2 regions of the Rhizobium sp. BE258 genome follow, and region 2 is predicted to be linked to the other one. Evidence: riboswitches for the same ligand, from Rfam matches in the RefSeq annotation. Region 2 holds a riboswitch; the other holds the start of a gene.

Region 1 (8,500 bases), on a different contig from region 2:
CGATCAAATCGAACGCGTCAGTTCTTGGTGAAGATGTAATCCGTTTCCTGGCGCAGAACCTCGCCCGGCCGCAGCACGGCATTCGGGAAGCCCTCGTGATTGATCGCATCCGGCCAGACCTGGGTCTCCAGGCAGAAGCCGGCGAACGGTCCGTACTTGCGGCCGTCCAGACCGGGCACGGCGACATTCAGCTTGAAGCCGGCATAGAACTGCACGCCCGGTTCGGTCGTGCGCACTTCCATCGACACGCCGGAATTGAGGCTGCGGGCCAGCACGGCGGTGCGCTTGGCGACACGCTCCTTCGACAGGCAGAAATTATGATCGTAGAGCGCCTGTTCCGAACCTTCGAAACGCTTCATCGGCGCCATCTCGCGGAAATCGAAAGCCGTGCCACCGACGGAACGCAGCTCGCCGGTCGGGATCTGGCGCTCGTCGGTCGGCAGATAGTGATCGGCCGCGATCATGATGTCGTGGCCGAGCGCGTCGTCTCGGCCGTCCAGATTGAAATAGGCGTGCTGGCAGACATTGGCGAGCGTCGGCTGGTCGGATGTCGATTCATAGACGATCGAGAACTCGCCGTTGCCGTGAACGTGGTAAGTCGCCTGGATCGTACAATTGCCCGGATAGCCGGCGCGGCCATCGGGATCGACGATCTTCAGGACAACGCGATCGACGGCATGCTCGACGATCGTCCAATTGCGCTTGGCAATGTTATCGCTGCCGCCATGCAGATGCGAAACACCCTTTTCGTTGAGCTCCAGCTGGTAAGCCTTGCCGTCCAGCGTGAACTTGCCACCGCCGATGCGATTGGCGCAGCGCCCGGGCGTCGCACCGAAATAGGAGGAGTAGGCCGGATAGTCGGAAAACTTGTCGAAGCCGAGCAGCAGCGGGGCATCGTGGCCGTCGAGCCTGAGATCCTGGATGACAGCGCCCCAGCTCATGATCTTGGCCGTCAGACCGCCGCCTTTGATCTCGACGCGATAGACGGTTTCTCCGTCTTTCGTCGTTCCGAAAACTTCCCGCTTGAGCTCTTCCGCCATTATACCATCGTCCTGAAATCTGTTCGCATCCGGCAGCGAAACTGCCCCCATTTGCCGCGAACCGCAACTGCCAATGCCAAAAAAGAAATGCCGCTGCGGCAAAGGCAGCGGCATAGCATCAACAGTTTGATAAGCCGTCAGATTTTCGTGCCGATCTCGTTGAGGTCGTAGGACGTCGTCTGATAGATTTCATTGATCCAGTTGCCGAAGAGCAGATGTGCATGACTGCGCCAGCGATTTTGCGGCGGCAGCGCCGGATCATTATGCGGGAAGTAGTTGTGCGGCATCTTGATCGGCACGCCGGCATTCACGTCGCGGAAATATTCGTCCGACAGCGACGTCGAATCGTATTCGACATGGTTGAAGATGTAGAGGCGTTTGCTGGCCTCTTCCTGAACCAGACAGACGCCCATCTCGTTTGATTCCATCAGGATCTCGAGACCCTGCGCCTTCTCGATGTCGCCGCGGCGCACTTCCGTCCAGCGCGACACCGGAATCTCGAAATTGTCCGAGAAACCGTTGAGATAGACCGAGGACGGCTTCAGGTTCTTGTGGCGGTAAACGCCGAATGCCTTCTCCTTCAGCTCATGCTTGGGAACGCCGTGGAAGTGGTAGATCGCCGCCATCGCGCCCCAGCAGACGTTCATCGTCGAATGCACGTTGGTGCGCGTCCACTCGAAGATTTCCTGCATCTCGCTCCAATAGTTGACGTCCTCGAAGGGCATCAGCTCGATCGGCGCGCCGGTGATGATGAAGCCGTCGAACTTGCGATGCTTCACCTCTTCCCAGGTCTGGTAGAAGGCCAGCAGATGGTCTTCCGAGGTATTCTTGGCCTTGTGGTTGCCGACCCTGACCAGCGACAGCTCGACCTGTAGCGGCGAGGCGCCGACAAGGCGCGCCATCTGCACTTCGGTCTTGATCTTGTTCGGCATGAGATTGAGAAGCCCGATCTGAAGCGGGCGGATATCCTGGCGGATAGCCACTGTCTCAGTCATCACCCGCACACCCTCCTGAACGAGGGTTTCGAAAGCGGGCAGCGTGTCAGGAATCTTGATGGGCATTGCATTCACTCGATCGAACAGGACAACCGGCAAATAAAAAAACCGGTGGCGAAAAAAGAATCGCTACCGGTCCGCACGCGGCCCTTTAGCGACTTATTTAACGTGGCTGCAAGCCGGCCGGCCAAATCACCACGATCCTCTAGATAGCGCTGACAGCGCCGCGAATCAATCGTGATTCGCAACCTGCACTTTGAGTTAGGTAACTCACGCATTAATGACTGGTAGAATCTGTTGATGGACAGCACGCGCTACCATGTTAATCAGGGATGATGCTGTACAGGAATGCATGATGACGGACGACGCCAAAGGCGGGGCTGTCGGCCAGCGGCAAGATAGGGTCGGATACGATCTCAGCCTCGGCTATCGCCTCAAATTGATGTTTTTAGCCTTCTGGGCTTCGAAAGTGCGCGGCAAGATCCTGTCTCTCGCCGCTATCCTTATGTTCGTCATCTTGGCGACGGCCTACGGTCAGGTCGTTCTCAACCGCTGGAACGCGCCGTTCTATGATTCGCTGCAGCGGCGCGATGTCGGCGAGTTCTTCCATCAGCTTCAGATTTTCGGCCTGATCGCCGGCTCCCTGCTGCTTCTCAATGTCGGCCAGGCCTGGCTGAACCAGATGACGGCGCTCTATATGCGCGAGGGCCTGACCCGCGATCTGGTCGATCAATGGCTGAAGCACAAGCGGGCCCTGCGGCTCGCCTCGAGCGGGCTGATCGGCGTCAATCCGGACCAGCGCCTGCACGAGGATGCCCGCAACCTGGCCGAAAGCACCACCGGCCTGGTTCTCGGCCTCATACAGTCGACGATCCTGCTCGTCAGCTTCATCGGCGTGCTCTGGGAACTGTCGAGCGGCTTCGTCTTCCACTTCCGCACCTATTCCTTCGCCATCCCCGGCTACATGGTCTGGGCCGCCGTCTTCTATGCCGCGTCGGCGTCGATCCTAAGCCAGATCGTCGGCCGAAAGCTGGTGCCGATCAACGCCGAGCGCTTCTCCAAGGAAGCCGAACTCCGCTTCTCGCTGATGCACGCCAACGAGAATATGCCGGCGATTACCGTCGCCAGAGGCGAGGAAAACGAGCGCCAGCGCATCAACACCGATATCAGCACGGTTCTCGCCGTGCTCAAGCGGCTGACCATGGCCAATACCAACCTGACCTGGGTTTCCGCCGGTTACGGCTGGCTGGTCATCGTCATCCCGATCATTGTCGCCGCTCCCGCCTATTTCTCCGGCGGCCTGACTTTCGGCGAACTGATGATGTCGGTCGGCGCCTTCAACCAGGTCAACACGGCGCTGCGCTGGTATGTCGCCAATTTCGGCCCGATCGCCGAATGGCGCGCGACGCTCAACCGCGTCACCGATTTCCGCCATGCGCTTGAGCACATGGATGAACCGCTCAATCCGAAGAATGTCATCGCCTACGAGGATACGGCTGCCGACAGGCTTGTGATGAAGAACGTCACCATCGCCGCCAAGCTGGGCGAAGAAGTCGATCAGTGCGGCGGCTTCCGCCTGCACGAGCCCGATGTGACGCTTAAGGCCGGCGAGAAGGTGATGATAAACGGCGATCACAACGTCAATCGGAAGCTTCTCTTCCAGGCGATGGCCGGCCTCTGGCCCTGCGGCAGCGGCACGATGGGCCTGCCGCCCTCCGACGACATCCTGTTCGTACCCCAGGTCGCCTATATCCCCGGCGGTACGCTGCGCGAGGCGCTCTCCTTCCCCGAACCGGCCGGTTCCTACAAGAACGAGGATATCGAGGCCGCTCTGGAGAAAGCCGGGCTGCGTCAGCTGATCAGCCGCCTCGACACGCGGGCGCGCTGGGACAAGGTTCTGGATTCCGACGAGCAGAAGGCCATCGGCTTTGCCCGGCTTCTGCTCGTGCGGCCGCGCTGGGTGGTGTTCGACGAAGTGCTTGAAGGCCTGGAGCCGGAATGGCAGGCGACGCTCACCAACCTGCTGACGGCGCTGCCGGAAACGTCGATGATCTATATCGGCCGCTCGGAGATCTACATGGAGATCCTGAAGCCGAAGGTTCTCCATCTGGAAGCGATCGCCTCCAAGGCAGAAGAACCGCCGCCACCGCCGAAGACCGGCACCGGCCGCCCCGCGGCGGCACCGGTTATCTAGCGAATTACATCGGCTGAACGCCGCTGAGACCGACCGAGACCTGTTTCGAGGAGACGCTGCCGTCGGCGGCCTTTTCGGCGTTGACGATCACCGCCGCGCCCGGCTTCAGATCATCCTTAGTCGCCGTAGCGATGGTGACGACCTGTGTGCCATCAGGGATGGCAATGGTCTTTTCCTTGCCCTGGTAGGTGAGCGTGATCGTCTTGCCGTTGACCGCCTTGACGGCGGTGCTGACGGTCGCGTTGGTCATCTCGGTATTCGGCTTGGCATCCCAGGGGCGGTTACCCTCGCCGGTGCCTTTCATAGATGCCGGGAAGATCATCACCTGCAGCGCGTCATTCGGCCCGCTGCCCTTCGGCATCGAGCCGACGCCAACGAAATCGCCCGGCTTGATGTCATCGACGGCCGCCCGCTGGATGCCGCCAACCCGGAAGCCCGATTGCATGGCGATCGACTGGTCGGTTCCATCGCGGGTCTTGATGGTCAGCACATCGCCGTTGAGGCTCTCGACGATGCCGCGAATGCGGACACGCTGCGTATCGTCGGCCTGGCTGGACTGAACGGCTGAAAAGGTGATGGCTGCGGCGGCGAGCGCCGTCAGAAATGCGGAAGAAAGCTTGCGAGACATATGACTATTCCTTGTCGCCACGATAGCAGGCATATCCCCCGGCTGCCGGAGCGGACTCTAGAGCCGCACCGGGACACCGGCGAATCAAGGAAACGTGAGACTCAGCCTTCGATCTCCTCCCTCAGCATTTCCAGCTCAAGCCATTCCTCTTCCATCTTCGTCACGCTGTCGCGCAGCTTTTCCATCTCGGCGGCAAGCTTGTTGAAGGTCGCCGGATCCTTGGTGAAAAGGTTCGGATCGGCCATCTTCGCTTCGCGCTTGGCAATCTCCGCTTCGGCCTTGGCCATTTCTTTCGGCAGGTTTTCGAGTGCGAACTTCTGCTTGAACGAAAGCTTGCCCTTGCCCTTCGGTGTCTCGGCAGAGGGCGAAGCCTCCGCCTTTACCTTTTCGGCAGCCTTCTCCGCCCTGCGACGCTCATCCAGCGCGCCTTTCCGCTGCGCCATCATGTCGGAATAGCCGCCGGCATATTCGATCCACCGGCCATCGGGCGCATCCGGAACGGCGGGCGCAATCGTAGAGGTCACGGTGCGGTCGAGGAAGTCACGGTCGTGGCTGACGAGAATGACCGTGCCCGGAAAGCCGGCAACGATTTCCTGCAGCAGGTCGAGCGTTTCGATATCGAGGTCGTTGGTCGGCTCGTCGAGGATCAAAAGGTTGGTCGGCCGCGACAGGATCCGCGCCAGCATCAGCCGCGCGCGCTCACCGCCGGAGAGGTTCTTGATCGGCGTCCGTGCCTGCTCCGGCTGGAACAGGAATTCCTTCATGTAGCCGGTCACATGGCGCTGCTCGCCATTGACGAGAAGGTTTTCGCCGCGGCCATCGGTCAGGTAATTGGCGAGCGTGTCGTCGAGGTTGAGTTCCTCGCGCTTCTGGTCGAGCGTTGCGATCTCGAGATTGGTGCCGAGCTTCACGGTGCCGCTGTCGGGCGCCAACTGGCCAGTCAGCATCTTCAGCAGCGTCGTCTTGCCGGCACCGTTCGGGCCGACGAGACCGATGCAATCACCGCGATGCACGCGAATAGAAAACGGCGTGACGATGGGCCGCTCGCCATATGTCTTGGTGATCTTGTCCGCCTCGATCACCAGCTTGCCGGATTCCTGCGCATCCGAAACGCTCGCCTGGACGCTGCCCTGCGGACCCTTGTGGCCGCGATATTGCGAGCGCATGGTCTGCAGCTCACCCAGACGGCGCATGTTGCGCTTTCGGCGCGCGGTAACGCCATAGCGCAGCCAATGCTCTTCACGCTCGATCGCCTTGCCGAGCTTGTGCTGTTCCAGCTCCTCGGCCTCCAACACCTGATCGCGCCAGACTTCGAAATGCCCGAAGCCACGATCCAGACGCCGCGACGTGCCGCGATCGAGCCAAACGGTGGCCGTCGAGACCTTTTCGAGGAAGCGTCGGTCATGCGAGATCAGCATGAGGGCGCTGCGCGTCTTCTGCAGCTCGCCTTCCAGCCATTCGATGGTCGGCAGGTCGAGATGGTTGGTCGGCTCGTCGAGCAGCAGGATATCCGGCTCCGGCGCCATGACGCGGGCAAGTGCTGCGCGGCGGGCTTCGCCGCCGGAAAGGTTCTTCGGGTCCTCCTCGCCGGTGAGACCCAGATGCGACAGCAGATAGGTGACGCGATAGGGGTCGTCACCCGGCCCAAGACCGGCCTCGGCATAGGCCTGCACCGTCGCAAAACTTCCGAAATCAGGAGCTTGCTCAAGATATCGGACCGTCGAGGATGGATGCCGGAACACCTCGCCGGATTGCGCTTCGGCGATGCCGGCAGCGATCTTCAGCAGCGTCGACTTGCCGGAACCGTTGCGGCCGACGAGGCAGATCTTGTCGCCGGGCTCCACCTGCAGGCTTGCGCCCGCCAGCAACGGCGCGCCGCCGAAGCTCAGAAAGATGTCGTCCAGTTTGAGAATGGGAGGCGCCAAGGATCAGACTCCGGAAAGGTCATAGGGGCGGGCAAGGACGATCGCGCGGCCACTGCCGAGCGTGAACCGAACCTTGCCTTCTGCCACATTGGAAATGGTACGCGACGAGCCGAACGGCAAATGGAAATCCGAGAGCGGATAGCGCGCGTTTTCGATGAAGAGACCGCGCAATTCGCTGAAACCGGGAACCGAGAACAGGCTGTTCTTCGGCAGGTCGAGCTCGATGGAACCTGAAAGAAGCGGAACTGCTTCCTCCAGCCCCGAAGTGAGCAACAGGTCGATACCCTGTTCGGCGAGGCTGACGGCATAGAGGAGGTGCTGAAGCGCATGGTCGGACCGCTCACCCGCCAGCGCACCGGCAAGGATCAGCCGTTTCGCGCCACGGGCTATCGCTTCGGAAACAGCGATCTCGCCATCCGTCGAGGCCTTGGCTGCCGGGTATGGCTGCTTCGGCACACCCGGAAACGCGCCTTCGAGATCCGGTGCGGTGGAATCGAAATCACCCACCCAGAGCTCTGGCACGACACCGAGCTCTGCCGCATGCCGCATGCCGCCATCGGCCGCGATGAACCGGCTGCCGGCAATCGCACTGCGCAGCCGCTCTGTCGGCGTCAGCTCGCCGCCGAGCAGGATCGTGAAGGTCGTCTGGGTCATGGGCATTGCCCATAGCGCAAAGGAGGGGTCGAGGGAAAGGGGCGGGGCTTAACCGGGCGTGCCCTTATCGCGCCGTTCGAAGGCTTTTTCATAGCCGTCGATAAAGCGCTCATAGAGCGCGGCGAAGGCATCGACGTCCGTGTTGCTCCAGCCGTCGAGGATTTCTGTGATCAACGACAGCTTCTGCGCCCGGATCTCCGACAGCAGCCGCTGGCCGATCGGCGTCATCACGACGACGATGCGCCGCGCATCGGCTTGCGATGCTTCGCGGCGCAGAATGTTGCGGCTGACCATATCGGCAACCACGCGGCTGGCGCGAGAGGGATCGATCCGCAGCATCTCGGCGATCATCCCGACAGTCACTTCATCGGCCGGCTGCGCACGGCGCACGGCGTCAAGAACATCGAGATGCGAGAGCTCGAGATCCGGCGCCACGCTCTGGATTGCCAGACGCCCAATCAGCCGGCGCCCAGTCATCAACTTCATGCGTGTCATGCTCTGGCCGATGCTGGAAACGCTTTCGTTCTCCAGTGACAGCGGATCAAGCTCGTGAATGCGGGCGGGTTTCTCGTTCATGCGCCGAGCATAACAGAAGGCTTGCGCGAAGGAAATATGCCCGCGTCATTCTGGTGTCATTGACATTTATATGCTTTTGTCACATAAATTGGCGATCAAGATTGGAACTGTCTTCATGGATATGCAGCTTGCCTCCCAGCCGCTCGTGACGGATCCCCGCCGCAGGCTTATTCTCTTCCTGTTTCTGATGACCGCGATGTTCATGGCAACGCTGGACAATCAGATCGTCTCGACGGCGCTGCCGACCATCGTCGGCGAATTCGGCCACCTCGAACGCTTCGGCTGGATCGGCTCCGCCTATCTGCTGTCGCTGAGCGCCGTGATGCCCGTCTATGGCAAGCTCGGTGACCTCTTTGGCCGCAAATACGTGATGATGACCGCAATCGCGATCTTCACCGTCGGCTCCGCCGTTTGTGGTCTCGCCGTCTCGATGAACACGCTGATCGCCGCCCGCGTGCTCCAGGGCCTGGGCGGCGGCGGCATCATGG
Region 2 (8,500 bases):
GAGGCCGCGCGCGAGCAATCGACCGGCTTGCAGGAGATCAACACGGCCGTGAACACCATGGACCAGGGCACGCAGCAGAATGCCGCGATGGTCGAGGAAAGCACCGCCGCCAGCCACAGCCTGGCAACCGAAGCGGCATCGCTGAACAATCTGCTCGCCGAGTTCAGGCTGACGGGAACCGGCGGCTTCGCTGCAGCCGCTCCGGCATCGCAAGCAACGAGCCGCCCGATCGCCTCACGCCCGGCAGCAATCCAGGCGGCCGCACCGGTAACCAAGCCGCGCCCGGCCTCGATCCGCGTTGCCAACTCCGCAACCGCCCGCCCCAAGGCCTCGCCCGCACACGCGCTCGGCCAGAAGCTTGCCAGCGCCTTCGGCGTGAACAGCCCGGCGATCGAGAGCAAGGACGCCGATTGGACGGAGTTCTGACCGCTATCGACAGGTGGCGCCTGACCAGGCGCCATTTTGCTTTCCAGCACCATCTTGCGCAGCCAGAAGAGGCGCGGCAAACGCCAGCAAGTGTCGCCAATGCTCATAATGTTATTCTCAAAGGCGCGGAGGCGATACCTTGAATATCATTCGCCTCCCGGTACATAGGCCGAGAACGCCTGTGAATTAACCTCTGCCAAATTTCGACTTTGACTTTTCAAAGTGACTGCCGCTTACTCCACTAAGGGTGGTAGAGGGCTTAAAGTCGTGCGTTGTCTTCGGGTTGCTGCGTGTATCTGGTTTTCGTTGCTTTCATCCCTGGCGTGGTCGGCCGATATTCAGATCGAAAAGCTGAAGGATGAGATCTCGCTTATCTCCGTCGTCGGGGAGTTTGTTGAAGGCGATGACACCCGCTTCAAGAATCTGGCCATTTCGACCGACAGTGCCGTCGTCTTTTTGAGCAGCTCCGGTGGACTTGCCGGCGTCGGTATGGAGATCGGCCGAACAATTTCCATCAAAGGGTTTTCGACAGCGGTAGGGGAAAGCACAATTTGTGCATCATCGTGCGGTCTTGCCTGGCTCGCAGGAAAGAATCGCTTTCTTACTGAAACATCGAAAATCGGCTTTCACGCTGTCTTCGTCGACACCACCGGCCAGCAGGATGTCAGTAGCGCCGGAAATGCCTTAGTCGGATCCTATCTCCAGCAGCTTGGCCTAGGCGCAAAAGCCATCGTCTATGTCACTGACGCGGCACCACAATCAATGCAATGGCTAACGGCTGACGATGCCAAACGCATCGGGCTAGATGTCACCCTTCTGCCCAGCGATAAGCAGGGACAAGCTTCAACGCCAGTTCCTTTCGGAACGAATGGCACGGCGAGCTATGCCCCGACAACAGTGACCGTCACGCCGCAATCTCAGCCTCAGGAGCCGGCATGGAAGTTGTTTGAACACACCGACCTACCGGGCTACGACCTTCCTGACATGCCGTTGAAACTGTTCACTGTCGAAGACTGCAAAATGGAATGTGACGGCAATGACCGCTGCCGGGCGTTCACTTTCAACGAAGTCCACAACGTCTGCTTTCTTAAGGGGATGGCGACCGAGGCGCTGCAGTTTTCCGGCGCAGTATCTGGCTATAAAGGCGATGCGTCAGATATTCGTCGGATAGGCCAGGACTTTGGCCCATCGCTTGAATTTCGCACCAGCAAGAACGTTGAAATCAAGGGTAGGCCGTTTGCAAAGTTCAATGGCTCGACGTTGGACGCGTGCCAAGATCAATGCGTTCTGACCCCTACTTGTCAAGGGTTCAACTATTATCGAAGCGGCATGTGCGTCATGCTCAATATCCGCAAGCCGACACGCGGCAACCTGCTGTCAACCGCAGGGAGCCGGTCAAATTGAATACACCACGAAGATATTTGGAGCGGGTGAAGGGAATCGAACCCTCGTATTCAGCTTGGGAAGCTGCTGCTCTACCATTGAGCTACACCCGCGCAGTGCAAGCCTTCCAACAGATGGGAGGCGGTGTCAAGGCGGTCAGATGCGGAAGTGTTTCGAGAGCTTCAGGCCCTGGGCCTGGTAGTTGGAGCCGAGGCCGGAGCCGTAGAGGCTTTCGGGTTTTTCCAGCATGTGCTCGTAGATCAGGCGGCCGACGATCTGGCCGTCTTCGAGGATGAAGGGGACCTCGTGGCTGCGCACTTCGAGAACGGCGCGGCTGCCGCGACCACCCGCCGGTGCATGGCCGAAGCCCGGGTCGAAGAAGCCGGCATAGTGGACGCGGAATTCGCCAACCAAGGGGTCGAAGGGCGTCATCTCAGCGGCGTAGTGCGGCGGGACATGCACGGCTTCGCGCGAGACGAGGATGTAGAACTCGTCCGGGTCGAGGATCAGCTCGTTGCGGCCGCGGCTATAGAGCGGCTCCCAGAAATCGAAAATGTCGTGCTGGGCCTTCTTGTCGACATCGACGACGGCGGTGTGGTGCTTGCCGCGATAGCCGATCAGGCCTTCCTTGTCGCCTGCGAGATCGATCGACAGGGCAATGCCGCCGCCTGAGACGTTCGGCTTGGCGCTGGCGACCAGCGTCTCGCTGTCATGCAGCGCCTGAAGGTCCGGTTCGCCAAGAATGGAATGGCCGACGCGGAAGCGGATCTGCGACAGGCGCGAGCCGCGGCGCACGACGATCGGGAAGGTACGCGGCGAGATTTCGAGATAGAGCGGGCCGGAATATCCGGCCGGGATCTTGTCGAATTCCTGGGCGTAGTCAGTGATGACGCGGGTGAAGATATCGAGGCGGCCGGTGGAGCTCTTCGGATTGGCGGAGGCCGACATGCCGGCCGGCAGATCCACACGCTCCATCAGGGGAACGATATAGACGCAGCCGGTTTCGAGAACAGCCCCTTCGGAGAGGTCGATGACATGCAGGCTCAGACGATCGAGCTTGTCCGACACCAGATGCGAAGGGCCAGGCATGAAGCTGGCGCGCACCCGGAACGCCTTGGCGCCGAGGCGCAGGTCGAGGCTTGCCGGCTGAATCTGGTCACGGTCAAGTTCCCGTTCGGAGATCAGTCGGCCGGTCTCAAACAACGCAGCAATGGCACGGTCGGCCAAGATTCCAGTTTCGCGAGCCATCATGCTCCATCCATAGTTCGTGGCCGACAAAACCAAATACGGGGAATTGACGCAAGCAGCTAACGGCAGTATTGCAGCTTTATCCCGTGGTGATTTGGCCGGTCGGCTTGCAGCCACGTTAAATAAGTGGCTAAAAAGACCGGGTATGAAACCGGTCTGCTTTTGCGGCCGGTTTTTTTTGTTTTTGAGGTGATGGCATGAGCAAGTCCTGGCGCCCTGCAACCCAACTCGTTCACGGAGGCACTCTGCGCTCGCAATATGGCGAGATGTCGGAGGCAATCTACCTGACGCAAGGCTTCGTCTACGACACGTCGGAGGCGGCCGAGGCCCGCTTCAAGGGCGAGACCGAAGGCTTCATCTACGCCCGCTACGGCAGCCCCACCAACGACATGTTCGAGAAGCGCATGTGCGCACTCGAGGGTGCGGAAGATGCACGCGCCACGGCCTCCGGCATGGCCGCCGTCACCGCTGCAATCCTCTGCCAGCTGAAGGCTGGCGATCATATCGTTGCGGCCCGCGCCCTCTTCGGCTCCTGCCGCTGGGTGGTCGAGACGCTGGCGCCGAAATACGGCATCGAATGCACGCTCGTTGACGGCCGATACCTGGAAAACTGGGAAAAGGCGATCACGCCGAAGACCAAAGTGTTCTTCCTGGAAAGCCCGACCAACCCGACACTCGAGATCGTGGATATCGCCGGCGTTGCCAAGCTCGCCAACCAGGTCGGCGCCAAGGTCGTGGTCGACAACGTCTTTGCGACGCCGCTCTTCCAGAAGCCTCTGGAGCTCGGCGCTCACATCGTCATCTATTCGGCGACCAAGCATATCGACGGCCAGGGCCGCTGCCTCGGCGGCGTCGTGCTCTCCGACAAGGCGTGGATCGACGAGCACCTGCACGACTACTTCCGCCATACTGGCCCGGCCATGTCGCCGTTCAACGCATGGACGCTCCTGAAGGGCATCGAGACGCTGCCGCTGCGTGTGGCCCAGCAGACCAGGAATGCCGCAAAGATTGCCGATTTCCTGGCCGAGCAGAAGCAGGTTGCCCGCGTCATTTATCCCGGCCGCAAGGACCATCCGCAGGCCGACATCATCGCCAAGCAGATGACCGGCGGCTCGACGCTGGTCTGCTTCGAGCTGAAGGGAGGCAAGGAAGCTGCCTTCAAGCTGCAGAACGCACTCGATGTGGTGACGATCTCCAACAATCTCGGCGATACGCGCAGCCTGATCACGCATCCGGCGACGACAACGCACAAGAACCTCTCGGATGAGGCGCGTGCCGAACTCGGCATTTCGGCCGGCACCGTGCGTCTTTCGGCAGGCATCGAAGATACCGACGATCTGCTTGAAGATTTCGCCCAGGCTCTGTCGAAGATCCCGGCTTAAGCAGTAAGCCGCCGGACTTGCCGGTCCGGCGGCCCGCCCCACCTAAAGCTTCAGTCAGCTCTGCTTTATTAGAGTCATTAACTTTGAATGTTAGGATTAACAATCAAAACGGCGTGCAATCGCCTGTATTTGGCTGATGATACGGTGGCATTTCTTGACGGAGCCAATGCCGTATAAGATACGAGTAAGATATCCCGACTAAGGTGTAAGGCATGTACCGGGCCCTCACACGCGATATAGAAGTTGTTGTCGAGCCGTTTTATCTGGAGGAGCAATCCGATCCGGACGACGATCGCTATGTCTGGGGATACCGCATCGTCATCAGCAACAATTCCGGCCTGTCAGTCAAACTCGTCAACCGTTACTGGAACATAACGGACCAGAACGGTGTGGTCGACGAGGTAACGGGACCGGGTGTGGTCGGCGAACAGCCGCGGCTGGAGCCCGGCGATACCTATGAATACTCGTCAGGCTGCCCGCTCGATACGCCATCGGGGCTGATGTTCGGCCACTACCAGATGGAAACGGACGAAGGCGAGCTCTTCGATGTCGAGATACCCGCCTTCTCCCTGGATTCGCCCGGCCTTCTCAGAGTGCTGAACTGACCGTCATTCGGCCGGCTGCAGCTCTGCCGGCTCGAAACGATAGGTGGTCGAGCAGAATTCACAGGTGACGGCGATCTCACCGTTTTCCTGGCTGGCCTCGATCTCCTCCGCCGAAAAGCCCTTCAGAACGCCGCCGATCTTTTCACGCGAACAGCTGCAGCGGTCGTAGACCTGCTTGGCCTCGAAAACCCGCACGCCGCGCTCGTGGAACAGGCGATAGAGCAGCCGCTCGGTTCCGACCAGCGGATCCGTCAGCTCATCGGCGTCGATGGTCTCGACCATGGCGCGGGCTTCTGCCCAGGCGTCATCTTCCTTCAAACCTGTCGCAATTTCATCGCCGTCTCCGCCATGCAGATCCGGCTGGCGCATGCGCTCGGGCGCTTCCGGCAGGAACTGCGCGACAAGCCCCCCTGCCCGCCAGCGATGCCGCGGCTTGCCGCTGCTGTCGCGGTCGAGAAGTTCGGCAGCCGCCAGACGGACGCGCGTCGGGATCTGCTCGGATTGGCGGAAATAGACGCCGGCGATATCCTCGAGCGAGGTACCGTCGAGTTCGACGATGCCCTGATAGGGCTGGCTGAACTTGCCCTGATCGATGGTGAAGGCCAGCACGCCCTTGCCGAGCAGCTGCTCGGGTTCTGTCTGCCCGGCGGCGATCGCCTGATCCAGCAGTGCCTGATCGAAGCGCGCATAGGCGCGTACGTTCTCGGGTGTGGCAAAATCGGCAACAAGCAGGTCGACCGGGCCATCACCCTTGGTCTGCACCGTGAACTTGCCTTCGAATTTCAGCGACGTGCCGAGCAGAACCGTCAGGACCACGACTTCGGCCAGAAGCCGGGCGACGGGTGCGGGATAGTGGTGGCGCTCAAGGATGGCGTCGAGCATCGGGCCGAGCTGGACGGCGCGGCCGCGCACATCCAGGCCTTCGACCTGAAAGGGGACGACGTGATCATCGCCCGCGAAGTGAAGCTCGTTGAGAGCGGCGGCTGTGTCTGCCATGGTCTTACTCCTAGTCGTCAGAGCGGCAGACCAAGCTGTCTTCCCGCTCGCGCGGCCACCAGGCCATCAGGCCGGATGTGGCGTCCAATATGGTTCAGATCGCGCCCAGGCACCATGCAAGAATCGACTTCTGCGCATGAAGACGGTTTTCCGCTTCATCGAAGACCACGGATTGCGGGCCATCGATCACATCGTCCGTCACTTCCTCACCACGATGGGCGGGCAGGCAATGCATGAACAATGCATCCTTGCCTGCTTTCGCCATCAAAGCCTGATTGACCTGATAGGGCTGGAAGACGTTGTGACCGCGAGCCCGATGTTCCTGATTCATGGAGACCCAGGTATCGGTTACCACGCAATCGGCGCCTTCGACCGCACGGTCGGCATCATGGCCAAGCATGATTTCGGCGCCCTCATTGCGGGCCCAGTTCAGATAGTGATCCTTCGGCTCAGAACCAAGGGGTACCGCCATGTTCATGCGATAGCCGAAACGGGCAGCCCCTTCGACCAGCGAATGCAGCACATTGTTGCCGTCACCGGTCCAGGCGATCGTCTTGCCCTTGACCGGGCCGCGATGCTCTTCGAAGGTCATGATATCAGCCATGATCTGGCAGGGATGCGTATCGTCCGTCAGCGCGTTGATGACCGGTACCGTCGCGTGTTCGGCAAGCTCCAGCATGCGGTGATGCTCGGTCGTACGGATCATGATCGCATCAACGTAGCGCGACAGAACCTTGGCGGTATCGCCGATCGTCTCGGCGCGGCCGAGCTGCATCTCGGTGCCCGAGAGGAACAGCGTCTCGCCGCCGAGCTGCCGCATGCCGACATCGAAGGAGACGCGCGTCCGTGTGGAAGGCTTTTCGAAGATCATCGCCAGCATCTTGCCGGCCAGCGGCTTGTCGCCCTTGCCTGCTTTGAACGCCTGCTTGCGCAGCATCGCGTCGTCCATGATGACACGCAGATCGGCAGAGCTCATCGCCGAAAGATCGAGGAAGTGTTTGGGGGAAGCCATGTCGTCCTTACCTGTTTGCCCCGGAAGGCATCTATCCGTTCAAGCCGTCTTCTTGGCCTTCGATGCGCGAATGCTTTCGGCGGCCTGCTCAATGCGGGCGAGACCCTCGCGAGCTTCCTCCGCCGTGACGACCAAAGGCGGCAGCAGACGCACAACGTTGTCGCCGGCGGGCACGCCAAGCAGATGCGCATCGCGGATGGCAGCCAGAAGTTCAGTCGAGGGAACGGCGGCCTTGATACCGAGCAGCAAGCCCTCGCCGCGGATATCCTCGATCACGTCGGGATAGCGGTCCTTGAGCGATGCCAGGCCTTGGCGGAAGACCAGAGCGACGTCACGGACATGCTGGAGGAAGCCTTCGGCAAGGACGATGTCGAGCACAGCGCCGCCGACAGCCATGGCGAGCGGGTTGCCGCCATAGGTCGAGCCGTGGGTACCGGCCTTCATGCCGGACGCAGCTTCCGCCGTTGCCAGGCAGGCGCCGAGCGGGAAGCCGCCACCGATGCCCTTGGCGACAGCCATGATATCAGGGGTGACGCCGGACCACTCATAGGCAAAGAACTTGCCGGTACGGCCGACGCCCGTCTGGACCTCGTCGAGAATGAGCAGCAGCTCCTTCTCGTCGCAGAGCGCACGCAGCGCCTTCATGAACTCCGTGGTCACCGGGCGAATGCCACCCTCGCCCTGAACCGGCTCGATCAGAATGCCTGCGGTCGCATCGGTGATTGCGGCGCGCACAGCGTCGATATCGCCAAAGGGCACCTGGTCGAAGCCAGGGGCCTTGGGGCCGAAACCTTCGAGATACTTCTCTTGCCCGCCGGCAGCGATCGTCGCCAGCGTACGTCCGTGGAAGGCGCCTTCGAAGGTGATGATATGGAAACGCTCGGGATGGCCCTTCGAATACTGATAGCGGCGTGCGGTCTTGATCGCGCATTCCAGGGCTTCCGCGCCGGAATTGGTGAAGAACACCTTGTCGGCGAAAGTCGCCTCCGTCAGCCGCCTGGCGAGTTGCTCCTGACCGGGGATTTCATAGATGTTGGACAGGTGCCAGACCTTGTCGGCCTGTGCCTTTAGGGTATCCACGACATGCGGATTGCTGTGGCCGACCGAGGTCACGGCAACGCCGGCACCGAAATCCAGATATCGTTCGCCGCTTTCGGTAATCAGCCACACGCCCTCACCTCGCTCGAACCGCAATGGGGCACGAGAATAGGTATCATATAGCGGCGCGGCTTCAGCCATGGCGCGGTCTCCTGTCAGCGTTACGGGCAACCGGACTCCGGCTAAAAAACCAGGTCCGAAAAATTAAAAATGCCGCCTTTCGGCGGCGACTGGCACTATTTACTTTTCGCACTGCAATGTCAACAAAACTGCGGCTTTCGTGGCTTCTGAGAGACGCTCAAGCAATGTCGCGTTTTATCAACAGCTAATGTTGCAGAAATGACTCTCAG

The links. A riboswitch is a leader RNA that binds a small molecule or an ion and turns the genes downstream of it on or off. The one in region 2 is predicted to bind S-adenosylmethionine.
Region 1: linked by a shared signal. The riboswitch ahead of metA (homoserine O-succinyltransferase) and the one ahead of J2X43_RS08295 (O-succinylhomoserine sulfhydrylase) in region 2 are both predicted to bind S-adenosylmethionine.

The regions. Positions count from the first base shown of each region.
Region 1 covers NZ_JAVDWL010000005.1:280,769-289,268, forward strand. The annotation lists gene J2X43_RS19670 (aldose epimerase family protein) at 18-1,040, opposite strand; gene metA (homoserine O-succinyltransferase) at 1,178-2,101, opposite strand; SAM riboswitch at 2,167-2,244, opposite strand; gene J2X43_RS19680 (ABC transporter ATP-binding protein/permease) at 2,391-4,229, shown strand; gene J2X43_RS19685 (hypothetical protein) at 4,234-4,857, opposite strand; gene J2X43_RS19690 (ABC-F family ATP-binding cassette domain-containing protein) at 4,959-6,782, opposite strand; gene J2X43_RS19695 (thiamine diphosphokinase) at 6,786-7,442, opposite strand; gene J2X43_RS19700 (MarR family winged helix-turn-helix transcriptional regulator) at 7,485-8,012, opposite strand; gene J2X43_RS19705 (MDR family MFS transporter) at 8,128-8,500, shown strand, end outside.
Region 2 covers NZ_JAVDWL010000002.1:613,975-622,474, forward strand. The annotation lists gene J2X43_RS08275 (methyl-accepting chemotaxis protein) at 1-426, shown strand, start outside; gene J2X43_RS08280 (PAN domain-containing protein) at 733-1,830, shown strand; tRNA gene J2X43_RS08285 (tRNA-Gly) at 1,849-1,922, opposite strand; gene J2X43_RS08290 (2'-deoxycytidine 5'-triphosphate deaminase) at 1,966-3,060, opposite strand; SAM riboswitch at 3,134-3,212, shown strand; gene J2X43_RS08295 (O-succinylhomoserine sulfhydrylase) at 3,255-4,439, shown strand; gene apaG (Co2+/Mg2+ efflux protein ApaG) at 4,652-5,044, shown strand; gene J2X43_RS08305 (Hsp33 family molecular chaperone) at 5,048-6,040, opposite strand; gene argF (ornithine carbamoyltransferase) at 6,135-7,052, opposite strand; gene J2X43_RS08315 (aspartate aminotransferase family protein) at 7,092-8,291, opposite strand.